DNA from 2 places in the Xenorhabdus sp. SGI 60 genome. Region 2 is predicted to be linked to the other one. Evidence: predicted binding sites of a transcription regulator. Region 2 holds the regulator's gene; the other holds the start of a gene.
What was found. The regulator PhoB, encoded in region 2, activates phosphate uptake and scavenging genes when phosphate is short. The targets are predictions, from matches to a motif close to CTGTCATAAAACTGNCNNAT.
Positions count from the first base shown of each region.

Region 1: pstS (phosphate ABC transporter substrate-binding protein PstS) is a predicted target of PhoB. The motif match lies at 3,834-3,853, and genes of this name have one in related genera.

Region 1 covers NZ_CP196860.1:133,188-139,363, forward strand. Annotated here, with positions in the region: gene ACSJJG_RS00605 (Tex family protein) at 1-1,191, opposite strand, end outside; gene greB (transcription elongation factor GreB) at 1,466-1,948, shown strand; gene ompR (osmolarity response regulator transcription factor OmpR) at 2,048-2,767, shown strand; gene ACSJJG_RS00620 (histidine kinase dimerization/phospho-acceptor domain-containing protein) at 2,764-3,663, shown strand; gene pstS (phosphate ABC transporter substrate-binding protein PstS) at 3,984-5,006, shown strand; gene pstC (phosphate ABC transporter permease PstC) at 5,038-5,997, shown strand; gene pstA (phosphate ABC transporter permease PstA) at 5,999-6,176, shown strand, end outside.
Region 2 covers NZ_CP196860.1:3,455,960-3,462,135, reverse strand. Annotated here, with positions in the region: gene ACSJJG_RS16435 (AAA family ATPase) at 1-1,310, opposite strand, end outside; gene sbcD (exonuclease subunit SbcD) at 1,328-2,545, opposite strand; gene phoB (phosphate regulon transcriptional regulator PhoB) at 2,815-3,504, shown strand; gene phoR (phosphate regulon sensor histidine kinase PhoR) at 3,524-4,849, shown strand; gene brnQ (branched-chain amino acid transport system II carrier protein) at 5,205-6,176, shown strand, end outside.

The DNA.
Region 1 (6,176 bases), 3.3 Mb from region 2:
AAAGAAACGTTCTGTTTCACGGGATGCAGTACCATTGCCAATGGCAACCAACTCCACTTGGTGTTTGGTGCACAGCGCTGCGACGATAGCAGCCGCTTTGTTTTCCTGTCCGGTGTGCGGATAAATGGTATCGGTAGCAATCAGTTTGCCTGTCGCGTCAACAACGGCGACTTTTACGCCTGTGCGCAAACCCGGGTCCAGGCCCATTGTTGCACGCATACCCGCAGGCGCAGCCATCAGCAGGTCATTCAGGTTACGGGCGAATACGTTGATGGCCTCGTTTTCGGCTTTCTCACGCAGTGTACCCATCAGTTCGGTTTCCAGATGCAGCAGCACCTTGATGCGCCATGTCCAGCTCACCACGGCTTTGCGCCAATTGTCAGCCGGTGCATTGTTCAGGCGCAGGTTCAGGTGATCGGTAATAATTTGTTCGCAGTGGCTCTCTTTTGGTGCTTCCTCAAATTGTGGATCCGCATTCAAAGAGAGTTGCAGGATGCCTTCATTGCGTCCACGGAACATAGCAAGGGCACGATGGGAAGGAACAGTGGCGATGGCTTCGTGGTGGTCGAAGTAATCGCTGAATTTAACACCTTCTTCCTCTTTACCCTCGATAACCTTGGAAACCAGGTGGGCATTTTTCCATAAATATTCACGGACCTTCGCCAGCAAGGTTGCATCTTCGGCGAAACGTTCCATCAGGATATAGCGGGCGCCATCCAATGCTGCCTTGGTATCAGCAACGCCCTTGTCAGCGTTGATATAGGCAGCCGCCGCCAGTTCTGGTTCTTGTTGTGGATCTTGCCACAGCAGATCGGCCAGAGGCTCCAATCCGGCTTCAATGGCAGTTTGTCCACGGGTACGGCGTTTAGGTTTATAAGGCAGGTACAGATCTTCCAACTCAGTTTTGCTCAGTGTCGCGTTAATCGCTTCTGTCAGCTCAACAGTTAGCTTTCCCTGTTCCTCAATGGATTTCAGGATAGTCTGACGGCGGCTGGACAGTTCACGCAGATAACCGAGACGGCTTTCGAGTTGGCGGAGCTGTGTGTCATCCAGACCACCGGTGGCCTCTTTACGGTAACGGGCGATAAAGGGAACTGTATTTCCCTCATCAAGCAGGGAAATGGCAGCTAGGATTTGCTGTGGTTGAGCCTGTAGCTCACCGGCAATGATTCGACTTAAAGATTCATTCATGGTCTGTTTTCTTCAACTTCTTTAGGGCCTGTAGATATTCAGGGACATCAGCAGACAGAGCCGGATAAGATCAAATTTCATCTGAAACAGTATCGGCATGGTTCAAACTGGCTCCATTTATACGTGCTGAACGCGATAATTTCCAGTTTAGCGCGATATTTCGGTTATGTTGCAGCAGAATTCATCAAATATCTTCTGAATTGGGATTGGGTTGATGAAAGTTGATAAGATATAGTACTCCGCCATTAATCCTCTTTTCTCAAGTGAGTTTTTCATGACCAAGAGTCACTATATTACCCGAGAGGGCTGGCATGTACTTGATCAGGAATTGAAATATCTCTGGAAAGTTGAACGTCCCAAAGTCACCCAAGCTGTTTCAGATGCTGCTGCATTGGGGGATCGTTCAGAGAATGCAGAGTACATTTATGGTAAAAAAAGGTTAAGGGAAATTGACCGCCGAGTACGTTTTTTGTCCAGGCGACTTGATGTACTGCAAATTGTCGATCCTGACCCGCGACAAGAAGGGAAAGTCTTTTTTGGGGCATGGGTAAAAGTTGAAAACGAGAATGAAGAGGAACACCTATTTCGTTTGGTAGGGCCGGATGAATTCGATCCTGCCAGGAAGTGGATCTCCATTGATTCTCCGGTGGCGAGGGCATTACTGGGTAAGCAGGTTGATGATGAAGTCACAGTGATGACACCGAATGGCGTGGTGACTTACTGGATACTGGAAATTAGCTATCAGCCTTTGGCATAAGTTTCCTAAAAATACATACGGTTAAGTTTCTATTGGGGTTATGGGTTTTCTGTGAAAGTAATGGATGTTGCGGGCATGGAGTATCTTGGGAGCTGAAACATGCAAGAGAGTTATAAAATCCTTGTTGTTGATGATGATATGCGCTTGCGGGCGTTACTGGAACGCTATTTATCCGAACAGGGGTTCCAGGTGCGTAGCGCAGCAAATGCAGAACAGATGGATCGTTTATTGACCAGAGAATCCATTCAATTGATTGTCCTGGATTTAATGTTGCCGGGCGAAGATGGGTTGTCTATCTGTCGAAGGCTGAGAAGTCAGCATAACGCGATCCCGATCATCATGATATCCGCGAAAGGGGAAGAGGTTGATCGGATTGTGGGGCTTGAAATTGGTGCTGATGATTATCTTGCCAAGCCTTTTAACCCGCGTGAATTGTTGGCACGTATGCGTGCTGTCCTGCGGCGACAGGCGAAAGAATTGCCGGGGGCGCCGACGCCGGATGATGCGGTGATCAAGTTTGGGAAATTTAAACTTGATCTTGGAACGCGTGAAATGTTTCATCAAGATGAATTGTTACCTTTGACCAGTGGGGAATTTTCCGTGTTGAAGGTGTTGGTTTCTTACCCACGTGAACCATTATCACGGGATAAATTGATGAATCTGGCTCGGGGACGAGAGTATGGTGCGATGGAGCGTTCCATTGATGTCCAGATTTCCCGTCTGCGTCGTCTGATTGAAGAAGATCCTGCCCATCCGCGTTATATCCAGACGGTTTGGGGGCTGGGATACGTTTTTGTTCCTGATGGAAACAAGGTATGAAAAAGCCCAGTGTAAAAAAGTATTGGCTTTCTCTGCGTACTTTGTTTTTCCGTGTCCTGTACTTAGTGCTGGGCAGCTTGCTGTTCAGCTCTCTGGTTACCTTACTGCTGGTGGTATTAGAATCGCTTCCTTTTAACGCGGTATTTCCCTATCTCTTTATCAGTGTTTTTGCGGTGGCATTGTCCGTGTTCATGGTGTTCGGGCGATATTCCGCTGTCCAGAAACATTCATTGAAAGCTATGCGGAAAGCCGTTATCGACATGGGAAAAGGAAAAAGAGGCTCCTCAGTGCCTGAAAGGGGGACGCCCGCTATCCGTTCCGTGATTAGGGCGCTTAACCAATTGTCGGCGGAGCTGAAATCACAGGAAAGCGATTGGGCGGTATTAATGGCTGGCGTGAGCCATGACTTGCGCACTCCGCTTACCCGTATTCGTCTGGCGATGGAAATGATGGAGGGAAAAGATGATTTTCTGACAGAATCTGTCCATCAGGACATTGAAGAGTGCAATGCCATGATTGATCAATTCATTGATTATCAACGGACAGGGCAGGATATGCCGATGACATGCTGTGAATTGAACGGGTTGCTTGGAGAGGTAATTGCAGCAGAACAGCGTTGTGCGGCAGATACCGATATTGAAAATCGTTTAGCTACAAGTTCGATTTTCATTTTAGCCCATTCTTTTTCCATCAAACGTGTACTGGTCAATCTGTTTACTAATGCCCGGCGTTATGGCAATGGGTGGGTTCGTATCAGTAGTGGCTCAACAGAAAAATTTGGCTGGTTTCAGGTTGAGGACAACGGTACTGGAATGACGAAAGAAGCCGCCGCCATTTTATTTCAGCCTTTTATGCAGGGAAATAATAGAAGTGAAATAAATAATAGGGCGAAATAAATAGGGGCGTGGGGCTGGGGCTGGCGATCATCCGCCGTATCATTGATAGCCACGGGGGGATATTCAGGTGGGGAGCAGTGAAAAACAGGGGTTATCCATTCGTATATATATTCCATTGAGTGCAACATAAGAACATCGTTGAACACAAAATAAGGCACTACCGCAACCTCCTGTCATAAAAATGTCATAATTCATACATCTTATTGTCATTGAATTCACCTATTTTCTTTATTGAATCATTTTCTTACCTGAATATCAGATTGTCAGCGATACCTGTCATTTATTTTTCATTCATGATGCGTATTCCAACAGGAGATAGTATGAAATCAATGCGTACCACCGTGGCGAGTATCATGGTTACTGTATTTGCCATGACATCCCTGTCTTCATTTGCTGCCGCCAGCTTGACGGGGGCAGGTGCAACATTTCCTGCTCCGATATATACCAAATGGGCGGATTCTTATCAGAAAGAAACGGGTAACAAAATCAATTATCAAGGCATCGGTTCTTCTGGGGGGGTAAAACAGATTATTGCTAATACCGTTGATTTTGGCGCATCTGATGCCCCGCTTTCTGACGAAAAATTGGCGACTGATGGTTTGTTCCAGTTTCCAACGGTAATCGGTGGGATTGTGCTGGCGGTGAACATTACCGGTGTTAAAGCGGGTCAGTTGATTCTGGATGGCAAAACCCTTGGTGATATTTATCTGGGTAATATCAAGAAATGGAATGATCCAGCGATTGCAAAGTTGAACCCCGATCTCAAACTGCCAGAGCAAAACATTGCTGTGATTCGTCGCGCTGATGGTTCAGGGACTTCCTACGTTTTTACGAGTTACCTGTCCAAAGTTAACAGCGATTGGAAACAAAAAGTTGGGGCTGGCTCTACCGTCAAATGGCCAACAGGATTGGGCGGTAAAGGTAATGACGGGATTGCTGCATTTGTTCAGCGTCTGCCGGGTTCGATTGGTTATGTCGAATATGCCTATGCAAAGCAGAATCACCTGGCTTATACCAAACTGATTTCAGCGGATGGTGCCGTGCTAGCGCCTACCGAAGAGAACTTTAGTGCGGCGGCCAAAGGGGCAGATTGGAGCCACAGCTTTGCCCAAGATCTGACAAACCAGAAAGGCGATAATGCGTGGCCAATTACCTCGACGACATTCATTCTTATCCACAAGCAACAGGCAAATGCTGCCAATGGTATCGCAGTGCTGAACTTTTTCAATTGGGCCTATAACAACGGTAAAAAGCAGGCGAAGGCGCTGGATTATGCCACCCTGCCGGAAGAAGTGGTCAGCCAGGTGCGTGCAGCGTGGAAGAGTAATCTCCCCTTTTATTAAGGGGAAATAACCTAACATGAGAATGAAGCGTATGGCCGAACGTAAAACGGCACTGAAAGCACCACGCAAAAATGGTGACATTATCTTCAGCGCGCTGGTTAAGTTAGCGGCGCTGCTAACTTTATTTCTGCTGGGAGGCATTATCATTTCGCTGATCATTGCTTCCTGGCCGAGTATACAAGCATTTGGTTTTGCTTTCTTATGGAGCAAAGAGTGGGATGCGCCGGCAGGGATGTTTGGCGCATTGATACCGATTTATGGCACATTGATGACTTCGTTAGTTGCCTTGATTATTGCGGTTCCCGTGAGTTTTGGTATCGCCCTGTTTCTGACGGAATTGTCACCAAACTGGCTAAAACGCCCGTTGGGTATGGCGATTGAGTTATTGGCAGCGATCCCCAGCATTGTTTATGGCATGTGGGGGCTGTTTGTTTTCGCTCCACTGTTTGCCACCTATTTTCAGCAACCCGTTGGTGACGTGTTCTCCAGTATTCCCATCGTGGGTGCGCTATTCTCCGGTCCTGCCTTTGGCATCGGCATTCTGGCGGCGGGTGTCATTCTTGCCATCATGATTATCCCCTATATCGCTTCTGTCATGCGTGATGTGTTTGAACAGACCCCTGTGATGATGAAAGAATCTGCCTATGGTATCGGTTGTACAACATGGGAAGTGATTTGGCATATCGTCTTGCCGTATACCAGGAATGGTGTAATTGGTGGCGTCATGTTGGGGCTTGGCCGGGCATTGGGAGAAACAATGGCTGTCACTTTTATTATCGGTAATACCTACCAACTTGATAGTTTGTCTCTGTATATGCCGGGGAACAGTATCACTTCTGCATTGGCAAATGAATTTGCTGAGGCTGAATCAGGCCTGCATACCGCCGCATTGATGGAGCTGGGGCTGATTTTATTTGTCATCACTTTTATTGTATTGGCGTTATCAAAATTGATGATTCTGCGTCTGGCAAAAAATGAGGGGCAGCGCTGAGATGACAACCATCAATGAGCAACCCTCACATTTAGTCAATACAGTAAATGAAGCGGAGATGAAAAGCCGTCGCCGTATGCAGTCATGGCGTCGTCAGAAAAACCGGCTGGCGCTGATGCTATCCATGATGACGATGGCATTCGGTTTATTTTGGCTGGGCTGGATTTTAATCTCCACTG
Region 2 (6,176 bases):
CGGGTGAATAGTTGCTTCCATTCAGGCAGTTTGCTGTCCAAACTGCGGTAATAAGGGTGCTGCTCATCATAGGATTCCAACTCCTTTTGTTCGCTATTTAAAGCAGCTGTTCGATCCTGTGTCGCTTGGTGTTGGGATAAGATGTCTGTGAGGTCACGGTTTTGTCCTGCAATCTCTTGTTCAAGTTTCAGCAAATCCTTGGATTGAGTGTCAATTTTATGATCGAGCGGCGCAATTTGCTCTGAGATGAGCGTTTCTTGCTGGTTTTGATGCTGTAGATGTTCTTCCCGCTTTTTTTCCAGTTGTGCCAGGTGCTGTTCGGCAGGTTGCAGCATTGCCAGCTGTTGTTGGCGTTCATGCTCTATTTTTGTGCGTTGTTCTGTGATCCTCTGTTTTTCATGGATGGCTCGGTTTTGTGCATCCCATAATGGACGGATTTTCTCTGCTGGTTCGCCGGCAGCAAGTTGCTGCAATTGAGGTTGTGCTTCTTGAATTGCTTGCTCAGTTTGTTGTAAAAGTGAAGCACTGCTGACCAGTGATTGCTGTAGCTCATTCTGTCGCAAAAGCCACTGTTCGGCTGTTTGCAATGCTTTCATTTGTTGGCTGAGTTGGGTTTCTTCTGCAATAAGCTGTTGTTGTTGGTTTTGGTATGTCTGTTGTTGTTCTGGCGTGAGTAACTCAATGGAAGAGGCTTTGGCTTGTTGGATATTCAGCTCAGATTGTGCCTCTTTATGGCGTTGATAAATTTCCTGGGACAGGATGCCGTAAATTTCTGTACCGGTTAGCTCTTCCAGTAGATCGGCTCTGTCTTTATCTTGTGCATTTAAAAATGCGGCAAAATTCCCCTGTGACAAAAGCATTGATTTGGTAAAACGGCTAAAATCCAGCCCAGTTATTTCGGCTATTTTTTCTTTTTTCTCTGGAATTTTATCAGCCAGGATTTTTCCCTCTTTTTTGAGGGCTAATTCTCCTTTTGGGGGCTGGAGTTTGCCATTTGCCTGGTTACGAGCACGACGCTGACTCCAAAATGCCCGATAAGCGACGCCTTTGACTTCAAATTCTACTTCAGCAAGGCACTCTGCGGTATGACGGGTCATGAGTTCATTTTGCGAGGCAGAAATAGTGTTGAGCCTTGGTGTTTCATGATAAAGGGCGAGGCAAATGGCATCCAATAAAGATGTTTTTCCTGCACCTGTAGGGCCGATAATGGCAAACAATCCATTGCTGGCAAAGGGTTCTGCCGTAAAGTCAATTTTCCATTCACCTTGCAGGGAATTGATATTTTTCAGCCGTAAGCTAAGAATTTTCATGGCATGTTCTCTTCAGGTTATTGCTGAGAAATATCATCCAGCGTCTGTTTAAATAGAGTGGTCAGGCGTTGTTTTTGGGCAAGATCATCGATTTCTGCCAGCGCCAAACGCCGCTCAAAGACTTCATTTACACTTAGCTCGGTAAGCGTTTCTTTATTTTGTTCTGACAGTGACCGTTGGCGAGCGCTTTTGCTGCGGCGTAGCAGGATGATCTCAACAGGCAACCCTTCACTGAGAGCCTGAATGCGTTTTTGGATGTCGTGCAGATAATCCTGGGTTGCGACTTCAATATCCAGCCAAACCGGGCGCTCTCCCTGATGTTCCTTGAAAACGTGTAATTGCTCTTCGATTTGTTTCAAATTACCACGAATAAGCTGCATAGGCTGATAATGTGGGATTGGTAACAGTGTGATGTTATCGAGTTTGCCTGATTTAAAGTCCACTAAGCAGACACTTTTTTCCTGCCCCACTTCATCAAAACTGAGTGGAATAGGAGAACCGCTGTAGCGGATATGCGTTGATTTACCGATGACTTGCGGGCGATGGATATGCCCTAGTGCAATATAGTCAGCAGGAGGAAATGACTGTGCGGGGAAGGCCTCTAATGTGCCGATGTAAATATCGCGAACGGAATCCGTAGTGGAAGCGCCCACCGTAGTGAGGTGACCAGTGGCGATAATCGGTAATGGCTGGCTGAGCTGTTCTCGTAATGCACAGGCTTGTTGGTAGAGCTTGTGATAATGCCCGGAGATGGCATCCTGTAGTGCCTGCTGTTTTTGTACGCCAGATTGCCCCGCCTGACTGGTCATGATATCCCGTGGCCGCAGATAGGGAATGGCACAGAGAATTGCCCCTGCATTGCCATCTCTGTTATTCAGAAGCTTTATCTGCTGTGTGATATCTTCAGTTTCAGCATTGGCAATCACAATGGTATTCAGGTAAGAGAGAAGGGATTTTGATTCGTTAAGTGTGGCAACAGAATCGTGGTTTCCACCAAGAATGACAAGCTGGCAGCCTGTAGGCTGTAATGCCACAATGAATTTGTTATAAAGTTCACGTGCGTAGCTGGGTGGCGAACCGGTATCAAAAATATCGCCGGCAATAATTAGTGCATCAACTTGATATTGCACTATTTTTTCAATCAGCCACTGCAAAAAATGCTTATGTTCAGCAGCGCGGCTTTTAGTAAAGAAATATTGGCCAAGATGCCAGTCAGATGTGTGAATAATTCGCATGATTTTCCCGCCCGTTACTTCCTTGCTTGTTGCAGGGGTTAATTATAATGGCAGTTTGAGGGATGTCCTGTGCAATTCGACATTCTTTACTGAATTTTCGAGCTACTTCGCATCCACAATGAAATATGACAAAGTTGCAAAATTTTCTTTGGGAGCCAGTTTGTCTCTTGCTAATTGAGGAGTAAGAGGTTTCATAAAAGTGTCATAAAATTGACTCATAATATTTGCAGCGAAAGTCACTAGCCTTAATGACATTAACGGAATTAACCATGGTTAAACGCATTTTGGTAGTTGAAGATGAAGTGCCGATTCGTGAAATGGTCTGTTTTGCACTGGAACAAAACGGTTATCAGACCATTGAAGCGGAAGATTACGATACGGCAATAAGACGTTTGTCTGAACCTTATCCTGATTTGGTATTATTGGACTGGATGCTGCCAGGAGGCTCTGGGATACAACTTATCCGGCAAATGAAGCGGGATAATAACGTTAAGGCGATCCCTGTCATTATGGTTACGGCTCGGGTGGAAGAAGAAGATCGAGTGCGTGGTTTAGATGTCGGTGCGGATGACTATATAACGAAGCCTTTTTCACCGAAGGAATTGATTGCCCGGGTTAAGGCTGTTTTGCGCCGCCTTTCACCTATAGAGTCGGAAGAGATTATTGATATGGATGGATTGGTGCTAGACCCATCATCCCACCGCGTTTCCAGTCATGGACAAGATGTGGAAATGGGGCCAACTGAATTCAAACTTCTCCACTTTTTTATGACTCATCCTGAGCGTGTTTATAGTCGTGAACAGTTACTCAACTATGTGTGGGGAACAAATGTTTATGTGGAAGATCGTACGGTTGATGTACATATTCGACGCTTGCGTAGGGCGTTGGAGATAGGGGATCACGCTAAGATGGTACAAACAGTGCGTGGTACGGGTTATCGCTTTTCTACCCGCTATTGATTGTTTGGAGTAAGGTCACGTGCTTGAGCGTTTATCTTGGAAAAAGTTGGTATGGGGGCTTGTGCTTTTTTGCTTGCCCGCTGTCATTTTGTCTCTTTTTATCGGTCAGTTAGCATGGTTGCTGGTTATTGCGCTATTTTTGGCCCTGATATGGCATGGCTATAATTTGCTGAAATTATCCGATTGGTTATGGCTGGATCGCAATATGTTACCGCCCGCCGGTCGTGGCGGCTGGGAACCTATCTTTTATGGTATTTATCAGTTGCAGCAACGCAATCGCAAACGACGTCGTGAACTCGCGTTACTCATCAAACGCTTTCGCAGTGGTGCTGAATCATTGCCGGATGCCATTGTGATAATGACCACGGAGGGCAATATTTTTTGGTGTAATCGTTTGGCACAGCATTTACTTGGGTTCCGCTGGCCTGAGGATAATGGTCAGCATATTTTCAACCTGCTTCGCTATCCTGATTTTAGCCGTTATATTACCGAGAATGATTTTTCCCACCCTCTGTCCATCGAATTGAATAATGGCAATATGATAGAGTTCCGCATTATGCCTTATTCTGAGAAGCAATTATTGATGGTCGCGCGCGACATCACCCAAAAACGACAGTTGGAAAATGCCAGACGGGATTTTTTTACCAATGTAAGTCATGAACTCAAAACCCCCCTCACTGTACTGCAAGGTTATCTGGAAATGATGGAGGATCAGGCGTTCGACAATAACGTAAACCAGAAAGTCATCGGTACGATGCGGGAACAAATACGAAGAATGGATGGTTTGGTGCAACAACTGCTGCATCTTTCCAAAATTGAAGGGGGGCCACAAGTGAACGTGAATGAAGTTGTGGATGTTCCCAACATATTGAAAGTATTGCAACGGGAAGTATTGCAACGGGAAGTATTGGTTTTGGGAAATGAGCAGTACGATATTGTGTTTGATATTGATGAAAAGCTGAAAGTGTTTGGTAATGAAGAGCAGCTGCGCAGTGCAATGTCCAACCTTGTTTATAACGCCATTAGACATACCCCTCCGGGCACAAGGATTGAGGTGAGCTGGCGAGATGTTTCCCAAGGCGCACAGTTCAAAGTGAAAGACAATGGCGGTGGAATTAGCGCGGAACATTTACCACGTCTGACAGAACGTTTTTATCGCGTCGATCTGGCCCGCTCACGTCAAACTGGGGGGAATGGGTTAGGTTTGTCGATAGTGAAACATGCTTTGCATCACTACAATACCCATCTTGATATTGCGAGTACTTTAGGGAAAGGCTCCGTTTTTAGCTTTTTATTGGCATCTCGGCTTATTGCCTCTGCCAAAAACCGTTTTATGACAAAATGATTTATGAGTTAGCATGAACAAAAAATGCGCGCGAGCGGAAAATGAACAAATCATATAGTGTGTATTCAATGATAGATAACAATAATAACTGATTTTAAAAACCAGTTCAGTACATTATTCTGGTTTTTGGTTTACTGCTTGCCTTTTAGCGCTATAAAAGTTTTACTTGGGGGCAGTTGTTGGCGATTCTAGCTGTTATTACTACTATCATTCTGTATCTTGCGATTATCAGTGAATATTATGTTGATCACTGACTGTTAAATCAGAATTCGGTCTCGCCAGTGAAAATTCAAGTACTTGCGATAGTTACTGTCGCAGATGCATTTCTTTTGGCAATAATACATTAGCAATCATTATGGCATACCGTTTATCATCTAAGGATATTTGGGCATTAGGTTTTATGACCTTTGCCTTGTTTGTTGGTGCGGGAAATATTATTTTTCCGCCTATGGTTGGCTTGCAGGCAGGAGAGAACGTTTGGATCTCAGCCGCAGGCTTTTTGCTAACCGCTGTTGGCTTGCCAGTCATTACTGTCATTGCGTTGGCAAAAGTGGGGGGGGGCATTGAAGCACTCAGTGCACCGATTGGAAAAACGGCAGGTCTGATTCTGGCAACTGTCTGCTATTTAGCTGTCGGCCCCTTGTTTGCAACCCCCAGGACTGCAACGGTTTCTTTTGAAGTGGGTATTGCACCACTTACCGGAACAGGTGATCTTCCCCTATTTATTTATAGTGTGATCTATTTTGCACTCGTGGTACTGATTTCATTGTATCCGGGCAAACTACTGGATAGTGTTGGCCATATATTGGCTCCAATCAAAATCGTAGCGTTAGCCATTTTAGGAATTGCGGCTGTGTTGTGGCCGGCAGGTGGCCCTGTTCCTGCTATTGAAACTTATCGGGAAATTCCGTTCTCAAATGGCTTTGTCAATGGCTATTTGACCATGGACACACTGGCTGCAATGGTATTCGGTATTGTTATTGTTAACGCAGTTCGTTCCAGAGGAATTGCGGCTTCTTCCCTGTTGACGCGCTATGCTATGTGGGCTGGCGTGATTGCCGGTCTTGGCTTGACGCTGGTATACCTCTCTTTGTTCAAACTTGGGGAAGGCAGTGGCACATTAGTGCCTACCGCGGATAATGGGGCTGCGATTTTGCACGCCTATGTCCAAAGCATTTTTGGTAACTACGGCAGTTTCTTCCTCGCGGTACTGATTTTCGTTGCTTGTATGGTAACTGCTGTTGGCTTGACGTGTGCTTGTTCTGAATTTTTCAGCCGCTATTTGCCATTATCCTATCGTACTCTGGTACTGATTTTAGGCACATTC